DNA from 4 places in the Lysinibacillus sp. BNK-21 genome. Region 3 is predicted to be linked to each of the others. Evidence: riboswitches for the same ligand, from Rfam matches in the RefSeq annotation. Region 3 holds a riboswitch; each other region holds the start of a gene.
The links. Region 3 has a riboswitch for S-adenosylmethionine ahead of ACMGGO_RS20365 (MetQ/NlpA family ABC transporter substrate-binding protein). Riboswitches for the same ligand answer to the same signal wherever they lie in the genome.
Positions count from the first base shown of each region.

Region 1 (5,372 bases), 3.9 Mb from region 3:
TTTACGGGATTTTCCACATATAAATGAAAAAATTGTAGATGAAGAGGTTTTTCTCATGTGTCTATATGCGGATGAGCTGGCTGAAAAAAGATATACTAGCCAAGTTTCGAATATATTTTTACAGCGTTGGCATCCTTATATTGTGAATGTATTACAGCAGGATGTTTCGAAGTCTATAGCTATTAAAGCGGTGCTTGATCATTTCAATATTGACCCTAAGAATGCGATTGCCTTTGGGGATGGGGATAATGATATTGACATGTTGGAATATGTAGGAGTAGGAATTGCCATGGGAAATGGTAGTAAAGCTCTAAAAAGTGTTGCGAATTTTGTTACAAAGACATCTACGGATGGCGGTATCAATTTTGCTTTACGTCAGCTTCAAGTCATTTAGAGCGCTGAGGCTACACTATATATAGCAGGTAGATTTTAATAAATTTTAGGTGGGATGATTTATGGCACATCACGTGCAGTCTCTAATTGAACATTACGGATACTTTGGAATTATCGTGATTCTAATTGGAGGTATTGTAGGGGTGCCACTTCCTGATGAGGTGTTTCTAACTTATGTAGGCTATAGTGTTTACCGAGAAAGTCTTGAACATATTCCTGCTTTAGTCAGTGCAATGATTGGTGCGGTTGGAGGCATTACCTTAAGTTACTATATTGGTTATCGTTTTGGCTTACCGTTATTGCAGAAATATGGGCCTAAAATTCATATTACAGAGCAAAAAATTGACTTTACGAAAAAGATGTTTACAAAAATAGGACCTACCCTATTATTAATTGGCTATTTTATCCCCGGGGTACGTCATTTGACAGCGTATATTGCGGCTATTAATAATTATCCTTATAGAAAGTTTGCGCTTTTTGCCTATACAGGGGCATTTATCTGGACGTTCACATTTATATCATTAGGAAAGATGCTTGGAGAGAAATGGCGATTTGTTGGATACTATCTGACTCATTATAGTATCTATCTTATCCTTTTATTTATTGTAGGGATGCTCATTGTTTACTTTCTATTCAAAAAAAGAAATGGACAAACATAAAAGTCGGTATACGCTATACCGACTTTTAAGTTATGGCAAAATAGCAAATGAGCGCACAGGGAAGCCAGATGCTTTTTCTGGCTTAGGTACGATATTGAAGATGATAGCGCCTTTCGCAGGTAGCTTGTCCAAATTCGTCATTAGCTCAATTTGATAGGTGTCTTGGTCAAGTACAAAATATTCGCCATCTAGCTTGCCATTTTTACGAAAATCAGCAGCAGAGTCCGTATCGAAAGTTTCATGACCAATTGCGCTTACCTTGCGTTCTTTTAGTAAAAACTGTAAAGCTTCTAAACCCCAGCCAGGGATATGGTTATGTCCATCTGCATCCTTATTACTGAAAGCCTCTTTATCTGGCCAGCGCTTACTCCAATCTGTGCGTAATGCTACAAATGTTCCTGCTTCAATTTCTCCATGCTTGTCCTCAAAATCAAGAATATCTTCAACACTTAATGAAAAATCATGGTTGCTCGCAGCCTCTTGTGATTTATCAATAACAACAAGGGGAAGAACAAGCTCTTTTAGTTCTAATTCTTCTAAGTAGCGAGTATCTCGCACAAAATGAATGGGTGGGTCGATATGTGTGCCATATTGACCAGGGAACGTGAATTGTTGAGCGAAGAAACCGTCCTTATGAGAAAATAACGTTTCAAATTTAGCGTCCTCAAACATAAAAAAATGTGGTGAATTAGGGCCGAATGTATGTGTTAAGTCAACCCACTGTTTCGATTTTAATAATTGCAATGCTTGTAAAAGTTCATTAGACATCGATTTCCCTGCTTTCTGTAAAAATAGTTGTAAATAAAAAGGAGTCCCCTAATAGAAGAGGACTCCTGCTGCAACAACGGTAGTTCTTCTTCTCATCTTCAAGGCTGATCATTTTGCCAATTGGAATTAGCACCATACTGTTAGCTGGTTGCTGAGACTTCATCGGGCCAATCCCTCCGTCTCTCTTGATAAGAAAAGTAATATAAGAATTTTCAGAAATAACAATACAAACACTTTAGCATAGTTTTTTATAGTTTACAAGTTCACTAGGAATTTTCACCAATTCAAATTTAAGGTGACTCCACAACAATCATTATCAATAAGACGTATTCTAAAACTGTCTGGTGTATAGTTTGTTTCAAATTTCATCGTAATGCCTGTTGATGTGATTAATTTTTCAACCTCTGTTTTATTTGAAAGTTGAGCAGCATTCATTAAATCATGTGCGAATTGTTGGGAGCTATCTATTTTATCCGTAAGTAATTGGGCTTGCTGCATCATTGCCTTTATCCGTGATGCTGAAGCTTTTAATTTGTGTGTATCGACAGGTGGAAAAGGATTATTGGTCGGCATTGCTAGATGTTGCGAAAAGGGTCTAATGGCAAAATGATTAGCGATAGGCGATGTTGGATAATGATAGGGATGCACAAAATACGGATAAGGATTGTAATACAAGGTCATTCCTCCTATCCTATAACTGATATCCTATCTTATGTAGCAAAACGGCTTTCGGTGTTATTAGCAGTGCAATGTTTGTCCTAATCATTGAAAAAGGAAGCTAAAGTAAGCTTCCTTTTAGCCAAGTACATTTAAGACATCATCAATTTTTTTACTATGTGATAAAATGCCATAATTCATCCATGTTAAAAAGTCTACTTCATAGACACAGTTGCTTTTAACGGCAGCTAGGTTTTTCCAAGTAGGAGTTTTTAAAATAGCACGTTCCTCATTTTCATAAATGGAATGTTGTTTATCAAAGGTAATAAATAAATGATCAGCATCTAATTGCAACAATTGAGCAAATGTCAGTTGTGCTTTACGTTGATTGTGCGGAATACTCCATACTAGTGAATGTGGCATTAAACCTAAGTCACGATATAAAATGGGGCCCGTATAGCCACATTCAGGACCCGCATATAGAGTAATGCCAATGGCTGAAATACGGAGAAATGCTACACTTTGCCCATAAACAGATTTGCTAAGAATTCCTTTTGCTTGTTGTACTTTATCTTCATATTGTAGGATTACGTCTTGCATCAAGGAGGTTTTTCCTGTTAGATCTGCAATTTTAAATAAAGTAGATTGCCAATTCTCTCCAGGGTGTGAAAGATGGCAGACGGGGGCTACTTCATCTAAGTGCTGAAAGGATTCCCAACGCTCTACACCAGAATCTAACATAATTAAAGTTGGCTTATAGTAAAAGAGTCGATCCATTTCTCTATTTTGTACATCGATATCTGGCACTTTCTGTAGACCTAAATAGTCTTGTTTCCCCCATTTTGAATGACTGAATTGAGCAATTGGCGTAATCCCAAGCGCAACAAAGAAATCTTCTAAGAATGGTGCAAATACACGTATATGGCTGCTTTGATTTCTTCGATATTGTCCTGGAGAGATGCCGACATGTTCCTTAAAGCGACGATTGAAATAATACTCATTATTAAATCCGACAGACTGGCTAATTTCAAATACTCGATCATTTGTTGTCATTAATAAATGCTTAGCTTTTTCAATACGAAGTTTAGTTAAATAGTGAAGAGGAATTTGTCCCGTAATATCTTTAAAAATGCGCGTGTAATTCCATCTTGGTACGTCAGCTAGCTGTGCTAGCTGCTCAACCGTCCACTCTTTTTCAAAATGTTTTTGTAAATGGTTAACGGACTGCTCAACAGATTGGCGATCATTTTTTTTCATCTGCTTGGGTATGGTTTGATGTAAGAGTAATAACATCAGCTCTTGAAAGTGCACATGCTGTTCAAAAATCGTGTGTTCATCCTCCGCTAACCGGTTTTGATAGATGACTTCTAGCAGTCTATGACATTGTGAAAAGGGGAGAAGATGTCGTTCGCTGATACTTGTAAAATGACTATATGAATTTTGACTATTGCTGAGATTGACAATGTTGAATTGTAACTGATAAAAACAAAGGTGTTCACTTTGAATGTGGATACTAACCGTGTTATTTGGCGGAATCAATATGCACTTTTCTTCACTAAAATGAATGGTGTCATGATCTATGGCTAGCTTTCCGCTACCATTCATTACGATAAAAAGTGTATAGAAATCACTACTAATCAATAACTTTTTTGACGGTTGAATTGAATAAGAGATATTTTGTAACGTATAAACATGTGTTAAGTTACCCATTAATAATTCACCCCTTTTTTTGAATTGGCAGAACAACACAAAGAAAGCCCTCATTAAGAGCTTTCTTTGGAAAATTATTTGACGAACCATTTCTCTAAATCATCATACTTTAGCAAGTTGGCTGTGATTGCGCCAGATTGCCAATATGTGCGATCAGCAATATAAACATGCCCATTTTTTACAGCAGGGAGTGTTTTCCATAGTGTACTATCTAACCATTTAATGGCTTCTTGGTTTTCTTTAGACTCCCATGTTCCGTTTGAAGGGAAAAGGATGATATGATCCGCATCTAATTCCGTGATAGCCTCTTCTGATAAAACCTCGTGAAACTCTGTCATATCACGGGCTAATGGATGTGGTGTTAAGCCTGTCTCTGTGTAAATATAGCCAGAGTAGCGATTTTTAATACCAAATAACGCTAATGTATTATCTGCTACATTTAGTCGTACAACAGCAACTGTTTCGTCTTCGATTGATTCATCTAGTTTTGCTTTTAAATCGGAAACACGTTGCTCATATTGATCAACCATTTCTTTTGCTTTATCGGAAATATTTAAAACATCAGCTATTGTTTTCGCAATTTCACGTGGATCTTGTAGAATATCTTCTTTCAAGCGGTAAGTAGGCGCTACCTTTGAGTATTCATCATACTTTGCCTTGTCCGCGGCACCATCTACAATGATTAAATCAGGCTTGGCTTGTAATAATGTTTCCATGCTACCAGTAATGTCGAACTCAGGAACATCTAATCCTAAATAGTCCTGTTTTCCCCAAGATGGGTGATACCATTGCACAACGGGTTTTACATCCAAAGCAGTTAAATAGTCTTCCAAATAGATAGCAGCTACACGCTGTGGATTTGTAGGAATTTCTACTTTTCCAAACTCGTCTTCTACAATTCTTGTATCTTTAGATGATTGTTCTTCTGTAGCTGTATCCTCTTTTACTTCATTTGAGCCACAGGCACCTAATACGAATATAAGTGCAAAGAAAACTACAAATGAAAAATATCGACCTCTACGCATTTTATTCACTCCTATAGATTTACTAAAACAGTAAGGGTATTCCCTTAAATTAGAATGATAATCATTCTCGTTTGGTTCAAGTAAATTATAGGATACTACATATCAACAAACAATACACATTCTCTACTACTTTTTTATACAAAATGAAATTCAGAGAGTT
Region 1 covers NZ_JBLQTS010000001.1:104,755-110,126, forward strand. Annotated here, with positions in the region: gene ACMGGO_RS00515 (Cof-type HAD-IIB family hydrolase) at 1-394, shown strand, start outside; gene ACMGGO_RS00520 (DedA family protein) at 456-1,052, shown strand; gene ACMGGO_RS00525 (cyclase family protein) at 1,083-1,820, opposite strand; SAM riboswitch class I at 1,910-2,015, opposite strand; gene ACMGGO_RS00530 (hypothetical protein) at 2,097-2,495, opposite strand; gene ACMGGO_RS00535 (AraC family transcriptional regulator) at 2,616-4,187, opposite strand; gene ACMGGO_RS00540 (ABC transporter substrate-binding protein) at 4,262-5,212, opposite strand; gene ACMGGO_RS00545 (MFS transporter) at 5,371-5,372, opposite strand, start outside.
Region 1: another riboswitch for S-adenosylmethionine. It lies ahead of ACMGGO_RS00525 (cyclase family protein); the one in region 3 lies ahead of ACMGGO_RS20365 (MetQ/NlpA family ABC transporter substrate-binding protein).

Region 2 (5,372 bases), 2.0 Mb from region 3:
GCAACAGGATAGAAAAGCCATGATTGTATTCTCCTTTTTGCTTCTTATTGGAACGGCTTTAAATATGGGGATTGCCCTGAAAATCCATATTCCTAGCCCATTAGATTTGATTACCTTTATCTTCACACCAATTAGGGATTACATTGTGTCATTCACAAAATAGAAAGATGGACTGAGAAACGGAGGGTAGCTTGATGGAAAAAGAGATAATTAGTTCAAGACAGTTTACAATCGTTACCTTCCTCTATTCTATCGGTACAGCGATTTTAATTATCCCTTCGAGTATTACTGGTGCCGCTAAGCAAGATGCTTGGATAGCGGCAAGCATTGGTGTTCTCCTTAGTTTACTGGTACTAAAATTATTTTTAACACTGGCCAATCAAACACCATCTCTAAACTTTATCGAGGCCAATGAAAAAATTCTTGGGCGTTTTTTTGGGAAAATCACAGCAATTTGTTTCCTGATTATGACCTTTCTTTCGGCTGGAGAATTACTCTATTTTATCGGTATTTTCATGAAAACGGAAGTAATGCCAGAGACACCGACATTAGCATTTGCCCTACTGTTCAGTATCATTATTATGTATGCCGCTTATTTAGGAATTGAGACCTTTGCCCGTTCGGCAGAAATCCTCTTCCCATTGTTTATCTTTATTTTTATTTTTTTCGTCATTAGTATTACCCCTCAAATTACATTTGAGAATATTCAGCCTCTACTAGAAGCGACCAAAGCATCTATGTTTTATAGTATTGCACGCTTTATGAGTATCTTTTCCTTTCCATTAATTGTATTATTGATGCTCTATCCTACTGGCGTCAATGTACAGCCGTCTGCACAGAAAGGGCTATATATTGGGGCAATTTTTGGCGGAATCGTCTTAGTTACGTTGATTGTCCTATCGATTCTTGTATTAGGTCCTGAAAACACTGCATCAAGGACATTTCCTAGCTATGCCTTAGCACAAAGAATATCTATAGGGAATTTTTTGCAGCGTATAGAAATCATTATGGCATTTATGTGGATTTCGTCTATTTATATTCGTACATTTATGTATTTCTATACGACCGTTGTTGGCCTTGCACAAATTTTGAAGATCAAGGATCATCGTCCACTCATTATACCGATGGGGATAATTGTTATTGGACTTTCTCAAATTGTTCATCCAGATATTGTGCATTCTACTAATTATAATAATGAAATTTGGCCAATCTTTTCCTTTATTTTCACCATTTTATTACCCATACTTTTGCTGATTGTGGTAGTTATTCGCAATCGTAAATCCAAGGCTCAAAATAACGAAACACCTCAGCAGGAAACAGAAAATGACAATCAAAAAGTCTAATTTCTTCTAAGCTAGAAAAGAAATTAGACTTTTTATTAATTAAATATGATATTCGATTTCATCTACAAAATCCCATTCATATGGTGTTTCTTGGTAAACATAGTAGTTCAACCAGTTAGAGAATAATAGATGCGTATGGGCACGCCATGTATTCATCGGCACTTGTGTCGGATCGTCATTCGGGAAGTAGTTTACAGGAACGGCGATATCTATGCCCTTCGCCACATCGCGACTGTATTCATCGGCTAGCGTTGTCGCATCATACTCTAGATGCCCCGTAATCATAATATTTTTATTATCTTTTGATTGTACAATAAATACCCCAGCATCCTCTGAATAGGATAATAATCGTAGATCTGGATGATTGCGAACCTCGTCAATCGAAACAGATGTATAGCGTGAATGAGGTGCAGTAAATAAATCACTAAAGCCACGTACCAAATCTACAGTTAAATCTGTAATCACATGGGAATAGACGCCTGAGCATTTAGCAGAAAGCTCAACCTTCCCAATGCCATAATGATGATACAATGCAGCCTGTGCCCCCCAACATATATGTAGCACGGATGTCACATTCTTTTTAGACCAATCCATAATTTCTGAAATTTCCTGCCAATAGTTGACCTCTTCAAAAGCCATTTTTTCTACTGGCGCACCAGTTATAATCATACCATCATAGCGTCGGTGTCGAATCTGATTGAACGTTGTGTAGAAAAGCTGCAAATGGGATTTACTCACATTTTTAGACTCGTGTGTGGCTGTATTCAAAAAGGTAATATTGACTTGTAATGGTGTATTCCCCAATAAACGTAATAATTGGAGCTCTGTTTTTTCTTTTTCAGGCATTAAATTTAATATTAATATATTTAATGGACGGATTTGCTGTGTTTTCGCACGATCTTCTTCCATGACGAAGATTTTTTCCTCACGTAAATGTTCTCCAGCTGGTAAATTTTTCGGAATATTAATTGGCATCTTGCTTTCCCCTCTCTATAATCACTCTCTTTTAGCAAATCTTGCTTGCGTAGGATGCAACGAAATTAAAAAATCCTCCTCATTCCATACGAGATAGAATGAGAAGGATTTTTTTCACGTCCACTCTTATCTCTCAAAGGAAAAAATCCTTTGCTGGAATTAGCACCTTTCTAACGATTGTTAGAGGTTGCTGAAGCGTCATCGGGCCAAATCCCTCAGCTTCTCTTGATAAGATTATTTAATTATCTTGAATTGTAACATGAACTTGTTAGAATATCAATAATTCATAGAATATTTTGTGATTCACGCGCATGTTTCTTGGTCATTTGATGTACACTAAGCTTGCTATCTGTGGGGTTTCTACATTTAAAATTTATGGTAAACATGCCGTAATTATGTTACCATATACTTTTAGTAAGAGAGAGGAACGTGAATAGTTTGATTAAAATTGAATTTCCAAAACCAGATCTAGTAATCCGTCAACGTGAACAAGATTTAAAACCAGGTGATGTGCCGATCACACCTTACTTTGGTTTTATTGACTTCCATAAAATCACACGTGATAAAGGCGGCATTTTCTTATTCTATAATGACAAGAATGAGCTATTGTTTGTTGGGAAAGCACGTAAAATTCGTCAACGTATTAAAAAACATTTCGAGGATAATGTATCTCCGATGAAAAACCATCGTGATGAAGTGTTCAAAATTGAAGTCTATGAAGTAGAAGATCCAATGGAACGTGAAATTTACGAAACATATGCGATTAATACTTTCCGCTCTAAATATAACGTAGACAAAGTCTTTTATTAGGCATCACGTAAAGAAACCGAAATCTCATCTAAAGGGATTTCGGTTTCTTTTATCACATAATGGTCATACGATCAATTGGCGTACTCTGACCGTTTATTCGCAAATCAATGGTATCCAGCTCAGGATTCTTGACGGTGATTTTAAAAACATAGGGTTGTGCCTCTTTCCTTTGCTCGCTGCCTTCTTCTAACTGGATAATAAGCCTATTTCCCTCAGCTGTAATACTTGCCAATACATTCCCTTTTGAATAATAAACAAGGTAATATGGAGCATCCTTTTCATGCAATAGTTGTATTCTGTCATTAGAAACGATATTTTTTTGAACATTATCTGGGACAACCGTTAGCTCATGAATCGTTGGTGGATCGGTAGGTGGTGTAGCATTACAGGCTCCTAGCATTAGTAGGCTTATTAAACCTAGCAACACGAATTTTTTCAAGTAACTCCCCTTCCTTATACGACTATTCTAAGAAAAAAGCTTTACGCTCCTTAGCAATCCAGTCTTCTAACTCCTGATCATCACGTTTTACTAACCGATTGATGAGCACATCATGCCATATATAATCCTCTAACAAATAAATATGAACTGGATCATTGGTGATAAAGGCCGTCTCTTGGGTAGATGGAGAATGACCATAAATCATTTCCTGACCATCTATCGATAAGATAAACCAATGCGGTGTAGACGCTTTTTTTGTATAATGTGTGGCTCTATGCTGGTCAATTGAGGCGAGATGCTCTCCTACATACAACGTAATGCCATGAACAGGAACATGCAGCGCCACCTCTTGCAAATCTTCACGTAAGGCATCATACATATCTTCCCACATCGACAGCATCACTTTTTTCTTCGCCTTCTTTAGAAGTGACTGACAATAGTTGATAATGGATTCCTTGCCCTTCAGCATGACCACTTTAGGCTCAGCTTCCTGTACTTTTTCCTCTAATTTCTCTAATTTCCCGCTTATAGACGTAAAATTCGACTCCCAGCGCTGTTGCATTTGCTGTAAGAACACAGACACAGGCATTGCCGAATAGGTCGTTTGTTCTGCGGTCTCTTCTTTTAACACGATGCCCTTTTCTACAAGGATATTTAAAATATCATACACTCTTGCACGTGGTATGCCAGAATTTTTACTTACCTGATAAGCACTGACATGACTTTGCTGAACAAGTGCCGTATAGGCCTTCGCTTCATATTCTGTAAAACCCATTTCTTTCAGCTGGGTGATTAATTCCTCCATGTAATCCCTCCATTATCTTTATTATAGGCTACCAATGTGAAGATTTGCCAATGAAAAAATGGGGTTTACAGCGCAAATAAAATTAGTTACTATTTCAGTAGTAACTAATTATAAAGAGGTGTCATATGTTGTTTGAAATCGATGTACATATTCTCATACTATTAATTTCTTTTGGATTTCTGGCGGCTTTTGTTGACTCAGTAGTGGGAGGGGGCGGTTTAATTTCACTACCAGCCTTACTATTTGTTGGGCTCAATCCAGCTGCTGCGGTTGCCACGAACAAACTAGCAGGAGCTATGGGCTCGCTCACTTCCTCTATTTCTTTCTATCGTTCTGGCCAGCTGGACATTCACTCTGTCCTCAAATATTTTCCACTAGCATTTATCGGATCATTATGTGGTGCTTGGACTGTGCATCTGATTAATCCAGCATTACTAAAGCCATTAATGCTTGTTATGCTGGCGGCTGTTGGGGTATATACGATCTTTAAAAAGGATTGGGGTGCCGTCTCTACCGTAAAAAATCTATCTAAAAAACATTTGTTTTTATTTATGCTGCTATTATTTGCTATTGGTTTTTATGATGGATTTCTTGGTCCTGGGACAGGGTCGTTTTTAATCTTTAGCTTCTTATTGGTAGGCTTCGATTTTTTAAAGGCGGCTGGTAATGCGAAGTTTTTAAATTTGGCGAGTAATGTGGCTGGTGTTTGTATGTTTGCTTACTTAGGTCAAATTCATTATGTTTATGGTCTAGTCATGGGCATTGCGCAAATTGGTGGGGCTATGCTTGGCTCACGGATGGCAATCAAGAAAGGAAGTGGCTTTGTCCGCACACTATTTATTGTCGTTACAATGACATTACTTGCGAAAAATGCCTATGATTTTATGATGCATTAAAATAAACGCCACAGAATTTGAAATCTGTGGCGTTTTGGCGTTAAATCATAAGCTTTTCGTTTTTAAATTTATGACTAGTGGACAAACTGACAATCACAAAAATA
Region 2 covers NZ_JBLQTS010000001.1:2,023,419-2,028,790, reverse strand. Annotated here, with positions in the region: gene ACMGGO_RS10340 (hypothetical protein) at 1-163, shown strand, start outside; gene ACMGGO_RS10335 (GerAB/ArcD/ProY family transporter) at 195-1,343, shown strand; gene metA (homoserine O-acetyltransferase MetA) at 1,383-2,318, opposite strand; SAM riboswitch class I at 2,442-2,553, opposite strand; gene ACMGGO_RS10325 (nucleotide excision repair endonuclease) at 2,757-3,128, shown strand; gene ACMGGO_RS10320 (hypothetical protein) at 3,181-3,567, opposite strand; gene ACMGGO_RS10315 (TrmB family transcriptional regulator) at 3,590-4,372, opposite strand; gene ACMGGO_RS10310 (TSUP family transporter) at 4,498-5,268, shown strand; gene panF (sodium/pantothenate symporter) at 5,309-5,372, opposite strand, start outside.
Region 2: another riboswitch for S-adenosylmethionine. It lies ahead of metA (homoserine O-acetyltransferase MetA); the one in region 3 lies ahead of ACMGGO_RS20365 (MetQ/NlpA family ABC transporter substrate-binding protein).

Region 3 (5,372 bases):
TGGGCTTTTCTCCGAATTTGAATTATTAATATTAGATCGCACGGCAACAGCGTTGGCACAGCTTTTAATGCGAGAGTTCTATATTGAGGAAAAAAAGAATATTGAGGATGCTTCGATTTTAGCTGATTGGATTGATCAAAAACTATCTAAGGAGGAAATCTATAAATTTATCGTTACACATTATACTAACTATACACAATCCAGTGGCACTGTCTTTATTTTGGCTTCTCCTAATACGTTGACAAAGGCACAGGAGGATGTAGTCTATAGTAAGCTTTATTATCGTAATCTCTTTGAGCAACATGGCTTTATTCCATTTTTATTTGAAAGAAAAAGCTATGTTATTTTTATTTTACTGCATACAAAAGATAGTAAAGCCATTCGTGATATGTTAAACAACATGTTTTCCTCTTTGGTCAAAACTGAATTTTATAAAAAGCAGCAGGCACAAGGTTATCAGATAGCTATTGGGAAGGTCGTTTGTGATGTGGATGAAATTCCTAAAAGCTATCAAACTGCACTGGAAACCTTATATATTTGTCGAAAAGTACAAACGTCCTCGTTCTTTTATGATGATCTGCATTTATATCATTTAATCTATAAATTACAAATGCAGGTGGATTTACAGGAAGTGATTTACGACTATTTACAGCCCGTTATTGAATACGATGAAAAATATAATAGTAAGCTTCTCGAAACATTGCAAGTGTATTTACAAACAAATGGCTCTAAACAGCAAACAGCGAATCAATTGTTTATTGTTCGTCAAACACTCTATCACCGCTTAAAAAAGCTTGAAAGTTTACTTGGTAAAAATTTTATGAACGGGCATAACCGCATTACACTTGAATTTATGCTACTAGCCAATTCATTAATCGAGGATAAGAGCTAGAAAAAAGTTGGCACGCTTAAAAGGTTAACTCCCCTCCTAAGCGTGCCCTTTATTACCCTTTCACAACTACATCGTGATACAATCCAGGTCTACGATCATCGTAAACAGGAATTCTTCCACGTACTTCATCGACAATAGAAAAGTCTACATCGATCACTGCTACTTCCTCGTCCTCAGCACCTACCCATAATACTTCTCCCCAAGGTTGAATAATCATAGACTGCCCATTAAAATTTTCTACCTTTTTCGAAATACGATTTACTGCAATGACAAAGCATTGATTTTCAATTGCACGAGCCTGTAGCAACGTTTTCCAATGGTCAATCCTTGGAGTTGGCCACTGCGCTGGTACAAATAATACCTTTGCTCCTTGTAATGCATGTGCACGTAACCATTCTGGGAAGCGAATATCATAGCAAATGACACCAGCAGCTTCAATATCATCTAAAGCAAAACGATTCATTTCATCCCCTGCTTCCAAGTAAAGATGCTCGTCCATTAAACGGAAAAGATGTGCCTTGCTATATTCCCCAACAAGTTCTCCATTACGATCAAAGGTATACATCGTATTATAAAATTTATCGCCTTTCTTTGTTGAAACAGAGCCCCCTACAATATGTACATCAAGTTCCTTAGCAAGTTTAGCCAAAAAGGTCTTTGTCCGCTCACCATTGATATCTGCTAGCTCAGGCAGTTTCTCTAAAGCATAGCCTGTATTCCACATTTCAGGTAACACTATGATTTCTGCCCCATTTTTTGCAGCTTCACGAATCTTATCCTCGGCACGTTCAAAATTTTCTTCAACTTTGCCAAAGCCAACATTTAATTGAATACAACCGATTTTCATCTCTATTCCTCCTCTAGACAATTATCAGAAAAAGTAATACTATTTGCTTCATATTCTTCAATAATAATTATTATATTCTGAAAAAGGTGATCATGCATGGAATTCTCTAAAAAACTACAGCAACTACCCACTCAATTTTTTGCAGCACTCGTTCAAAAAGTAAACTTGGCTCTAGAAGAAGGGCGTGATGTCATTAACCTTGGGCAAGGAAATCCCGATCAGCCAACGCCTATTCACATCATTCAAGCATTACAGGAAGCAGCTGAAAATCCTCAAAACCACAAATATTCACCTTTTAGAGGTCTCGCTGAATTACGCCAAGCTGCTGCGGACTTTTATCTACGTGAATATCAGGTAGAACTAAATCCAGATACAGAGGTAGCGATTCTTGGTGGAACAAAAATTGGTCTAGTTGAGCTACCTTTAGCTGTGTTAAACCCTGGTGACACGATGCTCTTACCAGATCCTGGCTATCCAGATTACCTATCAGGTGTTGTACTAGGAGACGTCAATTTTGAAGTAATGCCCCTTTTTGCTGAAAATGATTTCTTACCTGATTATCATGCATTACCTGATGAAGTGAAAGAAAAAGCAAAGCTTCTTTACTTAAATTACCCGAACAACCCTACAGGTGGTACAGCATCACTTGCGTTTTTTGAAGAGACCGTTCGCTTTGCGAAGGAGCACAATATTATCGTATCACATGATTTTGCTTATGGGACAATAGGATTTGACGGTAATAAACCAGTTAGCTTCCTTCAAGCAAAGGGTGCAAAAGAAGTAGGAGTTGAAATGTATACATTATCGAAAACCTATAATATGGCTGGCTGGCGTATAGGCTTCGCTGTAGGGAATGCCGAGATTATTGCTGCTATTAATCTAATTCAGGATCATCTGTTTTGTAGTCAATTCCCTGCCATTCAACAAGCCGCAGCAGTAGCACTGACGGCTTCCCAACAATGTGCGGATGAACTACGAGCTACTTATGAGCGTCGCCGCAATGTACTCATTGAAGAAGCTCGAAGAATTGGCTGGCATGTTACGGCTCCAAAAGGCTCCTTCTTCGCATGGCTCCCTGTACCACTAGGCTATACAAGTGAACAGTTTGCTAATCTTTTGCTCGAAAAAGCTGATATCGCTGTAGCAGCAGGTAATGGCTTCGGTCAATATGGTGAAGGATATGTACGCGTAGGATTGCTGGTTAGTGAGGAGCGCTTACGTGAAGCAATCCATAGAATCGAGCAATTACAATTGTTTAAAAGATAATGACGCCGTATCCTGTAGCTATCCCTAGCTACAGGATTATTACTATTTTTCAATTTTCCTTGGTTGCCCTAAACCATTTTCTAATGGATAAAATTGAACATGACCTGTTTCATCATCCCATTTTCGAATATGTTGAATTCCTTGTACCTCTGCCAACACGATGTCAGCAGTAATAACAGGGTTGCCCCCTTTTATTAAATGCCCACCTGATACAGCACCCCATTGATCGCTCATAGAACCATGGAAATGTGTCTCATATCCACCATCTCGTTTACACACCACACCTGAACCTTGAATAAATTCTAATGGTCCCTCTTTTTCAATCACATCACTAAACCGAACTTGAATTTGAACTGTTGCATCTGGCACTAGATAAACAAAGCTACTTTTTTGAAAGCTGCCAATACAGCTTACAATTGTTGCTGACTCTATACTATTCTCTTCGCAAAGCGCTTCAATCCCTTCAATGATATCTGTTCCCGTTAGAAAACGAGCACTAATAACCTTACCAAATGAACCTATACCATAATTAACTCTTACAGACATTGTTATCCCTCTTTTGCGTCGAAATATTATAATTATATAAAAAATTTAAAAATTATTTATTGACTTACTATACCCTATAAATTATATTAGTTCTATCGGAATTACAAAAAAATATTATAAATCTCTTATCAAGAGTAGCTGAGGGACTGGCCCTATGAAGCTCGGCAACCTCCTTTTTAAAGGAAGGTGCTAAATCCTGCAAACGATCTTCGTTTGATAGATAAGAGAGGACATCTTTTCATGAGCCTCTCTTAATTTGTAAGAGAGTTTTTTTATTTTCAAAAAACCGATAAAAACAATCTTGGAGGTATTTTCATGAAAAAGAAAAATAAATTTTTAGTAGGTTTAGCAAGTTTAACATTAGTAGCAGCTTTAGCAGGCTGTGGCTCTAAAGAAGATAGTAAAAGCCAAGCTGAAGGAATTGATGAAAAGAAAATCGTTGTAGGCGTCACTTCTGGTCCACACGAACAAATTGCAGAAGTAGCCGCTAAAGTAGCAAAAGAAAATGGGCTAGAAGTTGAACTAAAATCATTTTCTGACTATGTTTTACCTAATACATCCTTAGCTGAAGGTGATCTTGATGCGAACAGCTATCAACACGAGCCTTTCCTAGATACATTTAATAAAGACCATGATACAGATTTAGTACCAGTGGGCAAGACGATTTTAAATCCAATGGGTATCTACTCAGAAAAATATAAATCCTTTGATGACATTCCTGAAGGTGCAACGTTTGGCTTACCAAACGACCCAACGAATGGAGCGCGTGCCCTCTTTGTTTTACAGGAAGCTGGCTATATTAAGTTAAAAGAGGGTGCAGACTTAACAGCCTCGATCCGTGATGTAGAAGAAAACAAAAAGAATTTAAAATTCATTGAATTAGAGGCGGCTCAAATTCCTAAACAACTTAGTGAGGTAGATGTAGCAGCTATTAATACAAACTTTGCATTAGAAGCTGGTATTAATCCTAAAGATGACTCTATTTTATTGGAATCTACTGATTCTCCATACGTGAACTATATTGTTGTACGTGCTGAAAATGAAAATGATCCAACAATTAAAAAGTTCGTTGAGGCTTACCAATCTGACGAAGTGCGTCAATTCATCGAAGAGGAATTCAAAGGTTCTGTAATCCCTAGCTGGTAATATGTTCAGAAAGCTTCTATAAAGCCGAAGAATCTGCTGAAATTCCCCAATGGGAAGACGAGCAGATTCTTGCTTTTTAGAAGGTTGAGAAAGGAGCAAACAATTGCATGATTCAATTACAAAATATCTCAAAAGAATTTAAGTCGAAAAAAGGCATCATAAAAGCTGTGGATGGCATCAATCTTCACGTAAAAAAGGGACAAATTCATGGTGTAATAGGCTATAGTGGTGCTGGTAAAAGTACACTCATTCGTTGCGTTAATCTACTAGAACGTCCTACAGCAGGAAAAGTAGTGATAGACAATGTAGACATTACGACCCTTTCTCTTCACGAATTACGTCAAACACGCCAAAAAATCGGGATGATCTTCCAGCACTTTAATCTCTTAAAAACAGCAACAGTTTACAATAATATTGCAGTTCCCTTAAAGCTACTAGGCTATAAAGAGGCGGAAGTAAAAAACCGAGTAGCTAAGTATGCTGAAATTGTCGGTTTAACAGATAAATTAGATAGTTACCCAAATCAACTTTCAGGTGGTCAAAAACAGCGTGTGGCTATTGCACGTGCCTTAGCACAGGAACCAGAGATTTTACTTAGTGACGAAGCAACAAGTGCACTTGATCCTGAGACAACGGAAGCCATTCTTGAATTGTTGTTAAAAATTAATCGTGAAT
Region 3 covers NZ_JBLQTS010000001.1:4,036,663-4,042,034, forward strand. Annotated here, with positions in the region: gene ACMGGO_RS20345 (PucR family transcriptional regulator) at 1-892, shown strand, start outside; gene ACMGGO_RS20350 (carbon-nitrogen family hydrolase) at 945-1,739, opposite strand; gene ACMGGO_RS20355 (pyridoxal phosphate-dependent aminotransferase) at 1,836-3,005, shown strand; gene ACMGGO_RS20360 (PPC domain-containing DNA-binding protein) at 3,048-3,551, opposite strand; SAM riboswitch class I at 3,674-3,778, shown strand; gene ACMGGO_RS20365 (MetQ/NlpA family ABC transporter substrate-binding protein) at 3,867-4,697, shown strand; gene ACMGGO_RS20370 (methionine ABC transporter ATP-binding protein) at 4,805-5,372, shown strand, end outside.

Region 4 (5,372 bases), 1.2 Mb from region 3:
TGTAGTTCCAGATTAGCAGCGGATTAGGAAATGCATCGTTTCCTTCATCCGCTTTTTGTATTGTTTTATAAGCTGAATGCCCCCTCCATGTTATAATAGAAGTAACAATACGTAAGGAGGGATTTCGATGCAAAAACAAAATAAACCCATGACTGAAGTTATTTTGAAGCATAAAGAACGACAAAGTGTAGCAGAATTTGCAGCAACACTGGAAACGATTGCAAAAAAGCTTAAAGAAAATGGTGAATTCACTTTTGTTCAAGACACAGAGCCAACAGTTGTCAGCCCAAGTGAACAGCTCAAAATCGAATACTCCTATACAAAAAAGGGCGACAAGCATTCATTTGAAATTGAATTTGATTGGTATACAGGTACAGAAACACCGAAAAAAATGACAATTGAATAATAATTGGCAACGAAAATCCACTTCTCTGATGAAGTGGATTTTTCCATATTGTTGAATTAAAGATCATGTCACTAGCTAAAACTTTCTAGCAAGGTGAGGAGGTGATTTCGCTCCAGGGTCTCCTCTGTAACGCTAAATCCACAGGAAAGCAAGTAGCCAGCATCAGAAATTCTATTGATGGTTTTGTTTTTCAATACTTATGTAAAAAGGCGGAAGCAAAAGTGTTTCAGCCCATAAAAATACCGAGCTATCCACTAAAACGCTTACGAAGTGTTTCGGAATAGTTCGGTTTTTCTAGTTATCATGTTTGTTAATTTAAAGATTATTCGGCTTAATGAAGGTCCCAGTTAGTTATGGCCCAGCCTTTTCTCCTTATCGATTTATCCAATAAAAAGCACCAGGGCAAACTAAAGTTTCCTTTGTTCGTTTAGGATCCTTTAATGTCACACCAAATGGTCCCTCTTTGACATGACCAAGTGTCATTGTCATCGCGCTCTCTTCCTCATAGAAATCTAAGCGCATATTCGGTAGCTGTAGTGACAAATACTGCTCATATTGCGTAGGCACTGGTAGCTGTAACACCTCTTGCCACAGCTTAACTGTTGCCTGCATGTCCTTGACGTAGAATTGGACGGATTCCATCGTTATAGCCTGTTTGACATCAATGGCACCACTTGCCTTTAATTGAACCAAACGTTCTTCATCTTCCTCCGCCCATTCAATCAAAAATGGAAAATCAATTGGCAGATCTGGCTTACCAAAATGCAGTAGCTTCCATTCTACCACAGTGCCATCTGGTCTTGTTCTGCTACATGCATCTGGTCCATATACTTCATAGCCCAATGCTCGCAAGCGTCGACCCTCTTCCTCAATATTTTTTGTGCGCAGAGCAATTCGAGAAAATCCCTGGCGCTCTTGATCACGTTTAAACGTATAATGTAGGGAATATGGGTATTGTGCCGCTTGCTCAAATAAATCACGATCATAGATAGCAATTTGTTCAATATAGCTTAAGCCAAAGTAGCTTAACGTATTATAAGTCCCCCACATCGTGTGCTGCCCACCATTCACTGTATGGACATTTCGTTTATTGAAGAAAACCTTTATATTTTCTGGTGATTCCACTTGATGAACCAAATGATCAAAATATAAAGTCATGGCCATTCCCCTTTCTTTCCCCATTACCTTTACCTGTATGTTTGATTAGTTTAAAATTTACTCAAGAAAAGGAGTTACTAGTAGGATATGAAAAAAAGTTTCGTTTACCTACAAACTCCGTTCACTAATTTCATAAAGAGGTGATTTGAATGACAGATTTAGTAGCTGCTTTTAAATTGGCATTAGGTAATTATCCTACAGGCGTAACAGTTGTCACGACATGTCATGACACAAAACCGATTGGCTTAACCGTCAATTCCTTTGCATCTGTTTCAATCGACCCGCTCCTTATTTTGTGGTCACTCGATAAAAAATCTCAGCTCCATCCTTATTTCACGACTGCGCCAAATTTTGCGGTCAATATTTTAGCGAGTGATCAAGAGCATTTATGTACACTATTTGCCAGTAAAATCCCTGATCGCTTTGCACAAGCAAAATGGTCAACTTCCTCTTTAGGACTACCGATTTTACATGATACAGCAGCTAATTTACAATGTAAAACATTTCAGCAAATCGATGCTGGCGACCATACCATTTTTATTGGGCAGGTCGTAGACATTACAAATGCTCAAAAAGAGCCTTTGCTTTATCATCGCCGTCATATCGGTCCCATACCAAAAAGCTTTTATAGCTAGTCTTTACACAAAAAAAGGGCCACTTGTAAGCATAGGAAATCCTTCATGCTTATAGGTGGCCGTTTGACATAAGTTCTACTGAAATCATTGTTATTTTTTCTGCGGAAATCTCTGCTTTTCAAGCCTATTAATTTGCACAATCACACCATCTTGAATCGTAATATGCACTTCACCAAATTCAAGATTTTGAATCGCCTTCGCAATTGCCTCTAGTTTCTTATCATCTACTTTTACTGACTGAGCCATACGATACACCCCTTCTTTTTTATCCTTATTGTTCATAAAGAGGCCAACGCATCAAACTGATTGATAGCCCCTCCTATCTCTCAGACACCATCTGTTGGATTTGGCACCTGTTGTTCGGTTGCCGAGGCTTCATTGGGCCAAGTCCCTCCACCTCTCTTGATAAGAGTACTGCGTTTCTTGAAAATAATTCTATAATTCTGCTATAGGAATGTCAATACAAAATATTAGAAAACCTAGTTGAATACTATGCAATATGTCGTTTAGATTAAAAGACTCCCTAAACCTAAAGTATTTTATGCCTAGTCAGTGAGAAATAGATGGCAATCCATTAATTTATTACAAGCTCCATTTCCTCATCATGAATTCAAGTGGGCCTCGATGATGTTTAGTCCTCCACCATACAGAAACAACGACACATCCTAAAAAATAACAGCAGGCATACAGCATGGAAAAAGCAAGTGTTTGGTTCTCCAGCTTTTGGCAAATAATTAGTATTCCAATGCCTATAACAACATGGCCAACATAATGCGTTAAAGACATTTGTCCTGTTAATATGAAAGATTGAATAACTTTATTTTTACATGTCTCTACAAGATAGATGGAGCTAACAATGATGACAATAGCCGAAGCCGAATTAGATAGGACATACATCATATTCGGTGGAATCGGTCCTGTATCAAATAAGTACAATGCACTCTCTACATCTAATAAATGAATGGTTGTCATCTTAATGAATAACGTTGAACAAGTCTCAGTCATGATGACTAACAATAAACCTATCACCAGTAAGTTTTTTCTTAATGTATGATTTGTTAAATCTAATGTGCCCATTACCATACCTATCAGAAAGAAGCAAATCCAGGGGAATAGTGGATGATAGCCATTAAACATCAAATTTCTTATAAATCCTGCTGGTGTCCAAAAATCAAGATACTCTAGTAGCACATATGTTGGATGCCAACCAGCAAGGTAACTAAATTGAATTTGAAGCCATTGTGAAAGGATAAGGATGGCACCGATTATGAAGATCATCATTTTCTTGGATTGGGCAATCAACCAAGCAGCAACAAACATATACACGCCATAATAATGTAAGATATCTCCTGTCCAGCCGATTGCATATAATATTATCCCTATCGTAAATAACAAAAGCGCCCTCTTCCACAAAGTAAGTCGATTTTGACGAAGAAGGATTGGGTCCTTACTCTCTCTAGCCTGACGAGTCATTAAGGCTGTCCCTATTCCTGCTAGCATGACAAATACGGCCGAGGCACGCCCCTCAAACATATTTTGTAAGGCAATCAACCATGTTGACCCATTCGTTGTAGAACCCGTTACGACACCAAAATTGACAATAAACATACCTAGCATAGCGAGAGCTCTTGCAAAATCAAGACCTTCAATGCGCCGATCATCATTTCTTTTTGTCATCTTTGCCCCCTTGGATAACGCTATTCACTGCCTCCTTCCAAATAGCCCTATAGTTCAATTGGTTGCCTGTTAACATGAAATTACCGATATTATCATAGACGAGGGCTAGCATCTGTGCCTTCGCTTCTATATGTGGAGTATCCTCTAGCACGCCTAGCTGTACGCCATATCGTAGGATAGCAACAAAGCTCGTTAAAAAGCTGGTTTCTAGCTCTACTAATTGTCTTTTATAGTTTTCATCGCGGGCCGCTAATAGTACATATTGATTAAATATTTTATTAAAATAAGGGTCCTTGTCCTGTGCCTCAATAGATTTATAGCCTAGCTTAAGTAATTCCTCCTTAAAATTAGCAGAAGAAAGCTCTTTATAATCCACAGCGACATCATGTTGAATTTCTTTATACAATTCATCAAATATGAAAGCGATTAATTGATCTTTTGATTGAAAATAATAGTAAATGGCTGGTTTTGAAATACCGACCTCTGTAGCAATCATTGCTAAGCTTGTTTTTTCAAATCCATTTTCCGCAAACATCACATAAGCAATTTCTATAATCTTGCGAAAAGTTTGTTCTTTATTTCCCATTATTACCCTCCTTTTTTACCGACCGTTAAGTAAATATTATAGGATGCTAACCTTTTAGACAAGAAAAAACTGTGTAGAAATATTTCTCTACACAGTTCACATTTATTGATTTTGTAAATACATCATTAAAGCTTCTGCTGTTTTTTGCTTGCCCATTACTTTAAGAGGCTGTCCATCAGCAGGTACAATCCAATGAGGTTCATCCCCCCCATATAAAGACTGAGAGCTATTTGCTACCATAAATTGTGCATTGGCTGTTTCCATACGCAGTCTGGCACGAGCTAACAAGAATTCCTCATCATTCGTTGCTTCGAGCTTAAAGCCTACTAACGTTACATTCGGTTGCCATCCCTTAATTTGACCTAATACTTTTGGTGCTTTTTTAAAATGAATAATAGGTGGTTCGTCAGAAGGCATTTTCCCCGTTTCCTCCATTAAATTACCTGATTGATCATATACTTTGTCAATGACCCAATCAGAGCCCGCAGCCGCCATAATAACGATATCGACATGTTGTTGTTGAACTGCATGACGCACCTTTTGTCCTAAATCCTCTATGCCTTCAAATTGTATCAATGTCATATCATTTTGGTTTTCTGGGAGCTGTGCAAAGTAACCATGCATGTATACTACGTTAGCGCCAGCAGCCAGCGCCGCCTCTGCTAAATAACACCCCATTGTGCCTTTTGATAAATTCGTATGACCTCGTACACGATCCCATTTTTCAAGTGTTCCCCCACTTGTAATGAGTACGGTTTTGCCCTGTAATGTCCCCATACACTCACCTATTTTCTGAAATATATACAAATACTATTTTAACGTAATGTAAGGATAGGCTTCAATAGCCACTATTTTAGGGAGCTGTTTTGTTCTTTTAGCCAAGCACTTAATATCTCTGCAAATTTCTTTG
Region 4 covers NZ_JBLQTS010000001.1:2,817,241-2,822,612, forward strand. Annotated here, with positions in the region: gene ACMGGO_RS14525 (amphi-Trp domain-containing protein) at 128-406, shown strand; gene ACMGGO_RS14530 (VOC family protein) at 779-1,564, opposite strand; gene ACMGGO_RS14535 (flavin reductase family protein) at 1,714-2,199, shown strand; gene ACMGGO_RS14540 (YezD family protein) at 2,290-2,445, opposite strand; SAM riboswitch class I at 2,516-2,611, opposite strand; gene ACMGGO_RS14545 (DUF418 domain-containing protein) at 2,782-3,876, opposite strand; gene ACMGGO_RS14550 (TetR/AcrR family transcriptional regulator) at 3,860-4,462, opposite strand; gene ACMGGO_RS14555 (phosphopantothenoylcysteine decarboxylase) at 4,565-5,239, opposite strand; gene ACMGGO_RS14560 (LysR family transcriptional regulator) at 5,311-5,372, opposite strand, start outside.
Region 4: another riboswitch for S-adenosylmethionine. It lies ahead of ACMGGO_RS14540 (YezD family protein); the one in region 3 lies ahead of ACMGGO_RS20365 (MetQ/NlpA family ABC transporter substrate-binding protein).